DNA from 2 places in the Mangrovibacterium sp. genome. Region 1 is predicted to be linked to the other one. Evidence: riboswitches for the same ligand, from Rfam matches in the RefSeq annotation. Region 1 holds a riboswitch; the other holds the start of a gene.
What was found. A riboswitch is a leader RNA that binds a small molecule or an ion and turns the genes downstream of it on or off. The one in region 1 is predicted to bind thiamine pyrophosphate.
Positions count from the first base shown of each region.

Region 2: it holds a riboswitch for thiamine pyrophosphate, as region 1 does, so the genes downstream of both, thiM (hydroxyethylthiazole kinase) here and AC37HE_RS07895 (TonB-dependent receptor) in region 1, are expected to answer to the same signal.

Region 1 is NZ_JBZQJF010000149.1:9,571-17,031, reverse strand. Features, by position in the region: gene thiH (2-iminoacetate synthase ThiH) at 1-93, shown strand, start outside; gene AC37HE_RS07900 (HesA/MoeB/ThiF family protein) at 97-807, shown strand; TPP riboswitch at 854-950, shown strand; gene AC37HE_RS07895 (TonB-dependent receptor) at 1,001-3,487, shown strand; gene AC37HE_RS07890 (carbonic anhydrase) at 3,531-4,073, opposite strand; gene AC37HE_RS07885 (translation initiation factor) at 4,200-4,550, shown strand; gene AC37HE_RS07880 (AMP-dependent synthetase/ligase) at 4,738-6,603, opposite strand; gene ccsB (c-type cytochrome biogenesis protein CcsB) at 6,704-7,461, opposite strand, start outside.
Region 2 is NZ_JBZQJF010000129.1:5,787-13,247, reverse strand. Features, by position in the region: gene AC37HE_RS06835 (PAS domain S-box protein) at 1-1,493, opposite strand, end outside; gene AC37HE_RS06830 (fructose-1,6-bisphosphatase) at 1,825-3,828, shown strand; gene AC37HE_RS06825 (polysaccharide deacetylase family protein) at 3,924-4,718, shown strand; gene AC37HE_RS06820 (acetylxylan esterase) at 4,765-6,051, shown strand; TPP riboswitch at 6,112-6,209, shown strand; gene thiM (hydroxyethylthiazole kinase) at 6,316-7,113, shown strand; gene thiE (thiamine phosphate synthase) at 7,116-7,461, shown strand, end outside.

The DNA.
Region 1 (7,461 bases):
GACCGTAGCCCGGCTCAAGTAGAGACGGCTCTTAAGTCCCAGGGATACGAAGTCGTTTGGAAAGATTGGGATATTTATATGCAACATGCCTAGACCATGAATTTAGAAGAACAAGAAAGATATGCCCGGCAAATCATGCTCCCCGAAATTGGGGAGGCCGGGCAACAAAAATTGAAAGATGCCAAAGTATTGATTATAGGCGCAGGAGGACTCGGGTCTCCGGTTGCTCTGTACCTGGCTGCAGCCGGAGTTGGACTGCTGGGGCTGGTTGATAATGACAACGTAAGCTTGACCAACCTGCAACGGCAAATTTTGTATAATTCTGATGTCGTCGGACAGGCTAAAGTTACCCATGCCCAAGAAGTACTGGAAGCGATCAACCCGAACGTACGGGTATTACCCTTTTTTGAACGGCTAACCGAATCGAATGCAGCCAGCCTGATTCAAGCTTACGATGTCGTTGTTGATGCTACCGACAATTTTCGGGCCCGCTACCTGATTAGCCACACCTGCCGACAACAAGGAAAGCCCATGGTTCATGGCTCCATCGAAGAGTTTAAAGGGATGGTTTCCGTGTTTAATTATCAGGGAGGACCAGTTTACGAAGATCTTTTCCCGGAAGCACCGGAAGACCAGTCGTTTGATGGTGCTCCAAAGGGAGTTTTCGGCGCATTACCGGGGATTATTGGCAGTATACAAGCCATGGAAGTCTTGAAGATCCTTACAGGAGCGGGAGAAACACTCTCAGGTAAATTATTCGTTTACAATGCCTTTGAATGTACCTCTTCGATCCTAAAACTGATTTAAGTTTAAAAAAACTTGTGCATTATTTAGATTGTATCTAAATTTGCCGCCATTAGCAATGGGGTGTCCTAAAACAACGGACTGAGATCATACCCAAAGAACCTGATCCGGGTAATGCCGGCGGAGGGAGGGCGCAACAAGGGAACGAGAGTTTCCACCTCATTGGTTATTTATTAACCAAACTTTCACTCAAAAAATGAAAAAAGTATTTTTTCTACTGGTCATGATGAGTCTGACCACCTTAACTTTCGCACAGTATTCAATTTCCGGTGTCGTGATGAACGAGAAACATGAAGTACTGCCTGGCGCCAATATTGTTTTGGCCGGAACGTACACCGGAGCTGTTGCGGATTCGAACGGAAAATTTGAGATCAAGGATTTACATTCGGGAACTTATGAACTTATCATTTCGTTTATTGGCTACGACAAAACAAGCCAAACTGTTGAGCTGAAGAACAGCAACAAAACCATTAACATCAGCTTAAAGCAATCGGGAATCATGACCGAGGAAGTGATGGTTTCGGCAACACGCGCCGGAGATAAAACACCGGTTGCCAAAACATCGGTTGACCGAACAACCATCGAAAATCGCGACATGGGACAGGATATCCCTTATCTGCTGACCATGACCCCCTCATTGGTAGCTTCATCAGATGCAGGAGCAGGCGTGGGTTATACCAACTTCCGCATTCGCGGTACCGATCTGAACCGCATCAATGTAACAGTGAACGGCATTCCGATGAACGATGCCGAATCGCACGGAACCTATTTCGTAGACATTCCCGATCTGGCCGGATCGATCGACAACATTCAGGTACAGCGTGGTGTGGGAACTTCAACTAACGGAGCTGCAGCTTTCGGAGCAACCATCAACCTGCAAACAACTACCTTGAACAAGCAACCTTATGCCGAACTAAGGAGTTCTGCAGGTTCTTATTCAACCTTAAAAAACACGGTTTCTGCCGGAACAGGACTGCTGGGCAAGTTTGCCTTCGATGTGCGTTTGTCGAAAGTAACGTCTGACGGCTTCATCGACCGCGCTTCATCCAATCTGAAATCCTTCTTTGTTTCGGGTGGCTATTACACCGAAAATACCATCGTGAAGGTGAATGTTTTCTCAGGATTCGAAGAAACTTACCAGGCCTGGTACGGCGTTCCTTCTGTGAAATTGAATAACGACCAGGCGGGGATGCAACGCTACCTGGACGACTGGTTGTGGTCGGGATCGGAACGGGAAAACCAGAAGCGCTACAACGACCTGATCAATTCGGATGCCCGCACATACAACTTCTACACCTATGAAAATGCCGTCGATCATTACCAGCAAGACCATTATCAGCTGCACTTTTCGCATAAATTCAATGAATACCTGAATTTAAATGCAGCCTTGCATTATACTTATGGCCGCGGATATTATGAGAACTACGAATACGACCAAAGTTATGCGGATTACCAAATGACAGCTCCTGAAGGGATTGATGTGACAGACATGGTTGTTCGCAAATGGCTGGACAACGATTTTTACGGGGCTACTTACTCGTTAAATTACGACGATGGCATCAATGCATTCACCTTTGGTGGTGGCTTAAATGAATACGACGGTCGCCACTTTGGCCGCGTAATCTGGGCACAATATATGGGTGATAACCTGACAGTGGAAGACTGGTACGGCGGAACAAGCGTCGATAGTCAGTTTGAATGGTACCGGGGTAAAGGTGTGAAAAAAGACTTCAACGTATTTGGGAAATACAACCTGCAAATGACGGAAGCTTTAAACTTGTATGCTGATCTTCAATATCGCCACATCGATTATAACATTACCGGAATAAACGACGACCTGCGCGATATCAGCCAGAAACACAAATTCGATTTTTTCAATCCGAAGTTGGGTATTTACTACAAGCCAAGCGCACAAAACGAAGCGTACCTGAGCTATGCCCGTGCTCACCGCGAGCCAAACCGCGATAATTTTGTGGATGCCGATCCAAACGGCAAGCAACCGGTTGCTGAGGCTCTCAATGATTTTGAAGCAGGCTATACTTACCGACGTCGCAACTACTCAATCGGGGCTAACCTCTATTACATGTTGTACAAAAATCAACTGGTGCAAACCGGGGAGCTCAACGATGTGGGAGCAACCATTATGGAAAATGCCGCCGACAGCTACCGCGCCGGTATTGAGCTGATGGGCGGACTGAAAATTACCCACGCGCTGAAATGGGATGTGAATGCAACCTTCAGCCAAAACAAGATTAAAAACTTTACCGAATATGTGGATGATTGGGACAATGGCGGTCAAATAGAAAATAAGCTGGGCAAAACCGACCTGTCGTTCTCTCCTAACACTATTGTAAATAGCCAATTGAGTCTGCAAGCAGCCAAAGGCTTATCAATCAGTTTGCTTTCGAACTACGTGAGCGACCAGTACATCGACAATACATCGAGTAGCGACAGGAAGCTGGATGCCTGGTTTGTGAACAACCTGAAAGTGGATTACACCATGAAAGGAATGCTGTTTAAAGAAATAAAGCTGCACCTGATGGTGAATAACCTCTTCGACGCCGAATACGAGAGTAACGCCTGGGTTTACTCGTACTACTATGGTGGAGAACGCTACAAAATGGATGGCTATTTTCCGCAGGCAGGCATTAACTTTTTTGCCGGAATTGACTTCAAGTTTTAATTCTATCGAAGGCTGTCCTGCGGGGCAGCCTTTTATCTTTCAATTAATCGGGTACAATTTGTAGAATCTTCCCGTTTTCAACATCAAAATATAGCGGTGCTACAATTACTTTCGGGTAGCGTTTACGCAGTCGGTCGACCTCGCAAAGCAGGAACTCGATGGTATTTCCGGTTTCGAAGAAAGGCGATAAATTCTCGAAGTGCGAACTTGCATTTTCGGCTTTCCAACCCGCATTATGAACCAGACCAGTTATAAATTCTTCTTTTTGTTCATCCAGCTGTTCCATGCCGCAATGGTTATGCCCAATTAATGCAATACATTTTACGCCACCAACGCCAATGGCATACGAAACCTGAAACTCGTGAAAGAACAAGTTGGCTCCCCCCGATCGAATAACAAAAGCAAAATTCTCCGGAATCCACAAATTTTTCCGGTTATCCATACACATCCCAATCAGGATCTGCGCCTGATTGTAGTTTTTGAACGTCTTATTCAAATTGTGGTATTCCAGCAACAAGCTAATAGCTGTATTCCGATATGCCGGAAGTATATCCTGCAGTGAGTTTACCTCGATGAGTTTTGCCATTTTCTTCTTTTCAACTTCAATCATCCTTTCAAACCCCCAAGCCCGCTTAAAGGTTCACCCATTGTTCACATTTTTCAGGAACCTTCGAATTCCTTTTTTTATCCTATTTTTGAAAAAAACTTTGATATGGCAGAAGACTGGAAAGATAAGTTGGGGATGGCTTTTTCAATTTCACCCGACTCACAAAACAAACAGGAAGAAGAAAAGCAGGAAAAAGTGCCCTCGATTCCGGCTAACAAACAAACCTTGTATGTTGAGCTGGATAAAAAAGGCCGCAAAGGAAAGTCGGCAACGCTGGTTACCGGATTTGAAGGTACCGATGACGAACTGAAAGAGTTGGCACGCATTCTGAAAACGCAATGTGGCGTTGGTGGATCAACCCGCGACGGAGAAATTTTGATTCAAGGGAACTTTCGGGATAAGGTGATGGATATTTTAAAGAACCAGGGATTTAAAGTGAAACGCATTGGTGGATAGGGCTGCCGAAAAAAACTGGTTGAACTTCCCAAATAGCAGGACAATGGAATATGTATATCGATAGGCCAGACGTTGTCATTGGTTGTCCATAGTTATCAGTAGTTGTCTTTTCCTTCAAAAACAAATAAAAAGCAGCATTGCACATCTGCATTCAATAAAAAAAGCCATCTTTTCCGATGGCTTTCATTTATTTCAATCTCTTGGTCAGCTTATTTAAGTCGAAGCGAAGATTGACCCGAGGTAACTTTAGACCACCTCCGCTTCCATTGCCATTTTTCGATACGGCATAAACATCGTCAATCAGATGTTTGTATTTTTTAGTCACATAGTTCCGTTTTAACTTCAGCGTAGGTGAAAGCTCCCCGTTTTGCGGCGACCATTCCTCACACACCAATCGGAACCGTTTGATCTCCTCGTGCTCACCAAGCGTTTTATTGATTAAAGCAACTTCTTTTCGGTACTGCGTCTGCACCGTTTTCAGTTGAACCAGCTCCTGGTTATCCCGAAAGTGGATTTTATGGTGAGAGCACCAATCGTGCAGGTAATCGAAGTTCGGAGAAATCAAAGCACTGGCAAACTTCTCGTTTTCACCAATCACCATCGCCTGCTCAATAAAGAACGACTCCTTTAACTTGTTTTCAATCATCTGCGGTGCAATATACTTACCGCCCGACATCTTGAACATTTCTTTCTTCCGATCGGTAATTTTCAGGTATTTCCCTTCATCCAGATGACCAATATCACCCGTGTGAAACCAGCCATCCTCGTCGATCACCTCAGCAGTTAGCTCCGGTGCCTTATAGTACCCCTGCATCACCGACGGCCCCTTACACAGGATTTCACCATCATCGGCAATTTTGACCTCTACGCCTTCCAATACCGTACCGACAGTCCCGATTTTCATCTCGCCTGTATACGGATTATTCACCGCAATAACCGGCGAAGTTTCAGTCAGTCCGTAACCTTCGAGGGTATACATACCTGCCATACCCAACACCTTAGCAATGCGGGGCTGAAGGGCTGCACCTCCCGAAACAATGTAAATTATATTATTTCCCAAGGCTTTGCGCCACTTCGAGTAAACCAACTTATCGGCCAGTTTAATTTGAAGAGCCACCAAAGGATTGTATTTCTTATTGAATTCGAAATGACGAGTTAAATGCAAAGCCCAAAAGTAAATGGCTTTTTTAAGGCCACTCAGATCATTCCCTTTCGAAACAAAACCATCGTAAACACGCTCCAGCAGACGCGGAACCGAGTTGAACATGTGTGGCTTAATTTCCTTGATTGCATTGACAATTTGCCCCAGGTTTCCCACATAGTAAACGCCCATTCCTTTATATTGAAAGTGGTAATTTACACTGCGCTCATAAACATGACATAAGGGTAAAAAACTGATTACGCGATGATCCTTACCTAAATCGTGCATTTTAGCATGCGTCGTGAAATTCGAAACCAGGTTCGCATGCGAGAGCATCACTCCTTTTGGAACTCCCGTTGTTCCCGATGTATAAATTAAGGTGGCAATATCATCCGGCTGAACAGCATTCTTAATTTTTTCCAATTGGGCACCCAGTTCGGTTTCGGCATCGCGCCCGGCCTGAAGTATTTCACCAAACCCGCGACATCCTTCAAAGTCGAAAGAAAAAACCAACTTGATGCCACTAAGCTGTTCCACAATGGGCTGCAACTTTTCACAAAGCTTTTTATCGCCCACAATCAGGCATTGCACTTCGGCATGCTCCAATATGTAAGTATATTCATCGTCACCGATGGTTGGATAAATCGGCACATGAACCATTCCGGCCATTCCCAAGCCCATATCAGCAAAGTTCCATTCCGGCCGGTTCGATGTAACAGTTGCTACTTTATCACCTTTCTTCAGCCCCAGGGCCATCATCCCCAGTGCAAAATATTTGGAATTTTCGGCATACTCAGCCGTTGAGTAAGTGTACCATCCCGAAGCATTTTTACCGCCTAAAGCATCTTTCCGTGGAAAGTTTTCCAGGCAATGATCCAGAATGTCAAACGTACGCGTAACCTTAACAGTCATTCTTTCACTCTAAGTTTAATTACCCGGCAAAGATAATATTTAGGCCTTATTAGCAACCGGGTCAAAAGCTGTTATACGCAAGCTTATAGATCCGGCAAAGCTATTTTTTGTCGGGAAGCACGTATTTCCGATACTTGCTGGAAGCCATAAAAATAAGCACAGCAATGACACCCAGCGCCACATAAACCGACCAATGCACGCCCTCAACACTTCCTTTTCCATACGAGTGCATGCCACTCAGGAAATAATTCACTCCAAAGTAAGTCATCAGCACTGAGCAAAAACCAAGGACAGCAGCCACATTAAAATTAAGGCGACCTCGCAGACCGGGTATAAATCGCATGTGAACGATGAATGCAAAAACAACAACGGTAATCAGCGCCCAGGTCTCCTTAGGATCCCACCCCCAATAGCGGCCCCAACTTTCGTTAGCCCAAACGCCACCAAGGAAGGTTCCGATCGTTAACATGTACAATCCAAGCGTTGCAGAAAGCTCACTAATGGTTGTCAGCTGATCGGTAAAATGTTCCACATTGGCCTGGTTTTTTTCCTGCATAAAAGCATACAGGATCAACACCAGCAAGCTTACAAAAGAGCTCAAACCAATAAAACCATAACTGGCTGTAATAACCGCCACGTGAATAAGCAGCCAATACGATTTTAACACCGGCACCAAATGCGTAATTTCCGGGTTCATCCAGTTTAGATGGGCTACAAACAACGTGATACCCGTCAAAAAAGCTGCAATTCCGAGAACCATCGGATATTTCCGACCAAAGACAATCCCTGCCAGCATGGTCGCCCAGGACACATAAACCATCGACTCATAGCCATTACTCCATGGAGCGTGTCCCGCGA
Region 2 (7,461 bases), on a different contig from region 1:
TTAAACTCCTCTTCGCTATCGAATTCATAGAGCTCTAAAAAGGCATTGTTCGTATATTGAGTTTCTCCTTTATTCGAAATAATTCGCATGCCCAAAGGAAACTCATCCATGGTTCTATGAAAGTTTTGGTGGGACTGAATTAATTCTCGTTCGGCATTTTTTCGCTCATCAATATCCACGATTGTTCCAATGTAACCTGTCAGGTTTTCATTTTCGTCGAATTCAGGCACAGCAACACCCATAACCCATTTCTCGGAACCATCTTTTCTTGAGAATCGGTATTCGATTTCAGATCGATTTTGGGTTTCAGTTGCTTGTGCCCAACCTTCAGTAATTTTTTTACGGTCAGCCGGATGTACTGCTTTTAGCCATCCGTCGCCTAATGCTTCTTCGAAATCGAGCCCGCTTATTTCGCTCCATTTCGGATTAACATAGCTTGTGTAGCCATCTGGCTTGGTTCTGAAAATACCAACAGGTGATTGCTCCGTCAGTGAATAATAGAGGCGTTCGCTTGCCGATAATTTTCGCCGCAAATTTCGTTCTTGTGTTTGGTCCCGGAATGAAAGAACCAAGCCTGTGACAATGCCTAAACTGTCTTTGATAGGCGAAGCTCCGATGCTGATAGGTGTTTGCGCTCCTTTTGCTGATAAAAGCAGGTAAATGTTCGGGAAACGAAATGCTCGTTCTTCACTCAGAATTTTCTGAAATGGAAAATTGATTTGTTCCGATGTATTTTCGTTGATCAACCGGATGAGGTCATCGACTGGTTTACCAATGGCATCGAGCTCTTCGTAACCCGTGAGTGCTATAGCCATTGGGTTTATAAAGGTGATTATCCTTTTTTCATTGGTTGTAATAATTGCGTTGTCGATACTATGGAGCGTGGATCGGTAAGTCGCCTCTCTTTTATATAGTTCAATTTCAGTGTTGACTCTGTTACTTTCATTTCGTAGTACCAAAGCCATAATGAGCGTTGCTACCGGAAATACGATAAGTACAGGTTTCCATATTTGCTGAATAACATGGAAGGCGGTTTCAGATGGTAAAAGGAACTGGCAAGCTAACATCGCAAGATGGACTACCACTCCTAATAAATAGAATGCAAGGGCCGGAATCCGATGAGTTTGATTTTTATATAACCGGCGAAAAAGCATTCCCATGGCTGTTGTCAGAATAATGGTCGATATACCGGCGTAAACACCATCGCCTCCAAGGTATAGCCGATAGATAAAAGCCATGATCATGGAGATGAGGCCAGAAATATAGCCGCCAAATATGCAGGAAAGTGCCAGGACGACTGAACGGCCATCGTAAAAGATCCCGGGAGAGATTGTCACCGGAATATTCATGCTAATGATGGTTATCCCTCCAAACAGGAGCCCCGCAAGGACCGGCTGAGGCACAACCCCGGATTCTTTACTTCTGGAAACAAAGCTGAAGAGAACCGTTAGTGTTATAAGTAAGGTCGAGTTTAAAATAAGCTCGTAAATCATCGTTTGGAAGCTTTCTTTATTGAGTTCTTTTTAAATCATAAAGTTGGCGAGAAAATTACAATTAAATTTTAAAGAGATAAAACTTATGATTTTAAAAAGGATCATGTATTCGAAAAACCCTAAAAATTAGTGTTCGAACACTACTTCCTTATTCCGCGGAAACTCGACGGAGTTTATATTTGTTCAGCAACATTTCGGTCTTATGCTTATGCCGTTAATTTTATCAAGAATTTCAGGGGCTATTTAAATTCAAAAAAGAAGATGTTTGCTATCTTGTAGGGTCCAATCGATACGGATTCGATAATTGTAGTAACTAAATATTTTTTACAAAATGGTTTTAGATTACAAAAGAAGTAAATCATTGCAAGATGATTTTAATGTTGATGAGTTTAAGCACCTTAATTTACTTGCTGAAAAATTCCCGACGGTACAGTCTGTATGTACTGAAATTATAAATCTCGAATCAATTTTAAACCTTCCCAAGGGAACTGAACATTTTTTGACAGATATACATGGAGCCTACGAGACCTTTAGCCATGTTTTGCGAAATGCATCGGGAATGGTTCGAAAAAAAATTGAAACTGTTTACCAGTATTCGCTGGATGAAAAAACGAAACGTCAATTAGCCACATTGATCTACTATCCGGAGGAGAAGCTCGAAATTATTACCAAGGAGGAAGAAGATCTGGAAGGTTGGTATGCTGTTACCTTATTACGGTTGATTGAAGTAGCTAAAGTTTCGGCCGATAAGTACACGCGGTCGAAAGTACGTAAGGCAATGCCTGAAGATTTTGCCTATATTATTGACGAATTACTGAATGAGCGAAATGCAAAAAAGGAGCAATATTACAATAGCATAATAAAATCGATCATCGATGTTGACCGGGCGAATTCCTTTATCATCGCGATCAGTAAATTTATTCAGCGGTTGCTGATTGATCGTTTGCACATAATTGGCGATATTTTTGACCGTGGTCCGCATGCCGATAAAGTAATGGATGTGATCCAGAACCATCATTCGGTGGATATTCAGTGGGGAAATCATGATATTCTGTGGATGGCCGCAGCCTCGGGTATTCGGGCCAGCATATCTGGTGTAATCCGGATTAGTGCCCGCTATGATAACCTGGCGACTTTGGAAGATGCTTATGGTATCAACCTACTTCCTTTGGCAACATTTGCCTTGAAGACTTATGCCGATGATCCTTGTGAAGCATTTATCCCAATCAATACACCTGCTGAAAATACCGGTTCAACACAAGTTAAGCTGACCAGCAAAATGCATAAAGCGATCATGATTTTGGAGATGAAGCTTAATGGGGAGATTATCCGACGAAATCCGGAGATGCATATGGACGACCGTTTATTGCTGGATAAAATCGACTATACAAAAGGAACAATTACAATTGATGGCCGCGAATTGGAATTAACGGATAAAAATTTCCCGACGATTGATCCTAAAAATCCGTATCAGTTGACCGCTGAGGAAAAAGATTTGGCAGAAAAGCTTCGGTTCTCCTTCCTGAACAGTGAACGGCTGCAACGTCATGTGAAGACCTTATTCACCAAGGGAAGTACGTTTTTAACTTATAATTCCAACTTATTATATCACGGATGCATTCCCCTTGATGATGACGGTAATTTTAAGGAAGTTGTCATTCATGGAAAACCCTATAAAGGGAAAGAGCTTTGTGAACAATTCGATCAGGTATCGCGGCGGGCTTATTACAATCGGGAAAGACAAGATAAACGTAGTCGCGATCGCGATTATATGTGGTACTTGTGGAGCGGTGCCGATTCTCCCTTGTTTGGAAAAAAGAAGATGGCCACCTTTGAACGTTATTTCCTGAATGATAAGGATTCCCAGTACGAAGCCAGCAATAAATATTATAAACTGCGGGATGATCAAGAGACCTGTAAACGGATTTTGGAAGAGTTTGGTCTCGATCCGGAGAAGTCGCACATTGTTAACGGACATGTGCCGGTAAAAGTTGGAAAAGGCGAGAGCCCGGTAAAGGCTGATGGTAAGCTATTTGTTATCGACGGAGGAATGTCGAAACCCTATCAAAAAGTAACAGGCATTGCCGGTTATACCTTGATCTATGATTCATATAGCCTGATTCTGGCAGAACATGCTCCTTTCGAATCAAGTAGAAATGCTATTCAGGAAGAGATTGATATTGTTTCAACCCGAAGTATGATTGAGCGGGCAACCGATCGCATACTTGTCGGTGATACCGATAACGGAATCGATATTAAAAATCAAATTCAGGATTTGAATCGTCTTTTGGAGGCGTATCGAAAAGGAATCGTGAAAGTGAAAAGTGTTAGGTAGGATTGAATCTTGACCTCTGGGATCAATGAAGATCGCACAGTTTTTGTAAACTGATAATTGCTGTATCTTTGAAGATCGCTCAATTTCTACGAATTATGAAAACGCTACTACTTACGATTACATTTTTGGTTTGGTGTACACCTTTTCTAAAAGCACAAAAGATCCTGAAAAAAGAAATTCCTGATCGGCTGGTTGTATTAACTTTTGACGATGCTACGGCCAGCCAGTATGCTACTGTTGCTCCCTTGCTGAAGCAATATGGCTTCGGGGCAACTTTCTTTATTTGTGAGTTCCCTCCCAATTTTGCGGATTCCACAAAGTACATGAACTGGAGGCAGATTCGTGAACTGGATCAAATGGGATTTGAAATTGCCAATCATACCCGTCATCATGAACACATTAATAGTCTGAAAAAGGATAAAGCACTGGAGGTCCTGCATTATATTGACGAAAAATGTGATTCAATGGGCATTGCAAAACCAATCGATTTTGCCTATCCTGGTTATGGGTTAAACCAATCGGCCTTAGATATTCTGAAGGAGGAGGGCTACAAGTTTGCTCGTGCCGGAGGAAGTCGTCCATACAACCCGCTAACCGATCACCCGCTGCTGGTTCCGAGTTGGGCATGCAATGCGGAGAATAAAGCTGAAATTATGCAGGCTTTTACTGAGGCTAAGGATGGGAAAATTGTGGTGCTTACAATTCATGGCGTGCCCGATGCCGAGCATCCCTGGGTAACAACACCGCCAGAGCTTTTCAAAGAATACCTGGAATATCTGTCCCAAAACGATTATCATGTTATTGCCCTTCGCGACTTGTTGCAATTTGTTGATGTGAAGGAGGCGACGAAAGAAATTAAACCGGATTTCGGGCTCACACTGAAAAATTAATTACTACAATTCTATAAATTAATCAATGATGATGAAAAGAATAAGCATGCTTGTACTTTTTGTACTAAGCTTTTGCCTTAGCCGTGCGGAGAATTATCCCTATCGGAGTGACGTGCTGTGGGTGACAACGCCAAACCACGCGGACTGGCTTTATAAAACGAAAGAAAAGGCCACAGTTACTGTTGCTTTGTACCGATACGGAATGCTGCAGGATGGCGTGGAGATTAAGTATAGTATTGGTCCGGAGTTAAGACCGGCCGAGGATGAAGGAACTGTGAAGTTAAAAAAGGGGCAGGCAACAATTTCGTTGGGAACAATGAAAGAACCGGGATTTAAAGATTGCCGGTTAACAGTGACCTTCAATGGGAAAGAATTTAAGCACCATATAAAAGTTGGCTTTTCACCCGAAAAATTAAAACCATACACCCAATTGCCGGATGATTTTACGGCTTTCTGGGACCAGGCAAAGGCCGAGGCTGAGAAATGCCCAATGAAGGTTGAAAAGACTTTTGTTCCTGAGTTTTCGAGCGATAAAGTTGACTGCTACCTGGTGAAATTGCAGGCTTACGAAAAGAATGCTTTTGTGTATGGCTACCTGACCATACCTAAAAAGGCAGGAAAATTTCCGGTTGTTTTCTCTCCTCCGGGAGCTGGTATAAAACCCATGGATCCAACTAAACACCTGTTTTATGCTGAAAGTGGTTACATCCGTTTCGATATGGAGATCCATGGCATTCGGCCCGATTTAGAGAAGGATCGCTATACGGAAATCAGTCGTGCATTCGGCAAGGCAAACAACAGCTATTTGACCAACGGGCTTGACAATAGAGATAATTACTACATGAAAAAGGTTTATCTAAGTTGCGTGCGTGCGATCGATTACCTGACCTCGTTGCCGGAATGGGATGGTAAAAATGTGATTGCTCAGGGTGGAAGCCAGGGAGGCGCTTTGTCCCTGATCACAACAGCCTTGGATGATCGTGTAACCTTGTGTGCTGCCAATCACCCGGCATTGAGTGATATGGCTGCGTTTAAAGCAGGCCGTGCAGCTGGTTATCCGCATTTCGATCTTTATTTTAATGGCATGGATACGCCGGAAAAGATAAAGACAATGGCTTATTACGATGTGGTCAACTTTGCCCGGTTCATCAAAGTTCCGGTTTTCATGACTTGGGGATATAACGACAACGTTTGTCCGCCAACAACCAGTTATGCTGTTTACAATACCTTGACCAGCCCGAAGGAAGCCTTGTTGACTCCGGTAAATGAACATTGGGTATCTGAAGAAACAAGACATGTTATTTTAGACTGGATTTCATCGAAACTTAAATAGTCAGTTGGACACTTAACTCGTTTCCCAAGGATGATTGTTGCAAATTATCTTTACCTTTGCGCATCTCGTTGGGGGTGTCAGGCGATTGCCTGTCTGAGATCATACTCCGTGAACCTGAAATGTATCATAACAGCGTAGGGAAACGAGGATTGTAAAAAATCCAGATTTTGTAATATACAAGCCGTTTTCACTTCCTGTGAGGCGGCTTTTTTTTGGCCTTCCGCAGATGATCGTTTCAAAATTTTTGAACCATTAAAATTTGAAATGATGATTACAGTAAAATCAATCAGCGCCGATTTGGCTGCAGTACGCGAAAAATCTCCTTTAGTGCATAACATCACCAACTTTGTGGTTATGAATAATACGGCCAATGCCTTGCTGGCTATTGGAGCATCGCCTGTAATGGCTCATGCCGTGGAGGAAGTGAAGGATATGGTCAATATTGCCTCCGCCTTAGTGATTAACATGGGAACCTTGAACCCCGATTGGGTTTCAGGAATGATTGAAGCCGGAAAGGCTGCTACGTCGAAAGGTATTCCGGTGGTTTTCGATCCTGTTGGGGTTGGAGCTACACCATACCGCAACGAGGTGGCTGCACGTATTTTGGCTGATTGTAAGCCAACTTTCATCCGAGGCAATGCATCCGAGATTATGGCTTTGGCGAAGGAGAATATTGTAACCAAAGGTGTAGATAGCTCCGCGTCGAGCAATTCGGCGATTGAGGCTGCAAAGCGACTGGCCTTGGAGACAGGGGCCGTGGTTGTAATTAGCGGCCCTGAAGATTTTATTACCGATGGAACAGAAGTGCTTTCAACAAAGAACGGCTCGACAATGATGGCTCGTGTAACGGGCATGGGATGTACGGCAACTGCTGTACTGGGTGCTTTTGCCGGTGTAAATACGAATCGCATGGAAGCTGCAACGCATGCCATGGCTGTAATGAGTATTGCCGGGGAGATGGCTGCCAACAAAGCTGACGGACCGGGCACTTTACAGTTACACTTTCTGGATATGCTTTACAATTTAAGTGACGCGAATATTGCAGAAATCTATAAGTCGTAAGCATGAAAAACTTTGATTTAAGTTTATACCTGGTAACCGATCGGGGCTTGTCACTTGGTCGGCCGCTGGAGTACATTGTGGAGGAAGCAGTGAAAGGTGGCGTGACGATGGTGCAGTTGAGGGAGAAAGATTGCTCGTCGCTGGAGTTTTTCGAGCTCGGCCTTAAGCTGAAACAATTGCTTTCCCCCTTGAATATCCCATTGATTATTAATGATCGGTTGGACATTGCCCTGGCTGTTGAGGCTGATGGCTTGCACATCGGGCAGAGTGATCTACCCTGGCAAGTGGCTCGACAGCTGCTGGGACCGGATAAGATTCTGGGTTTGTCGGTTGAAAATATGGAGCAGG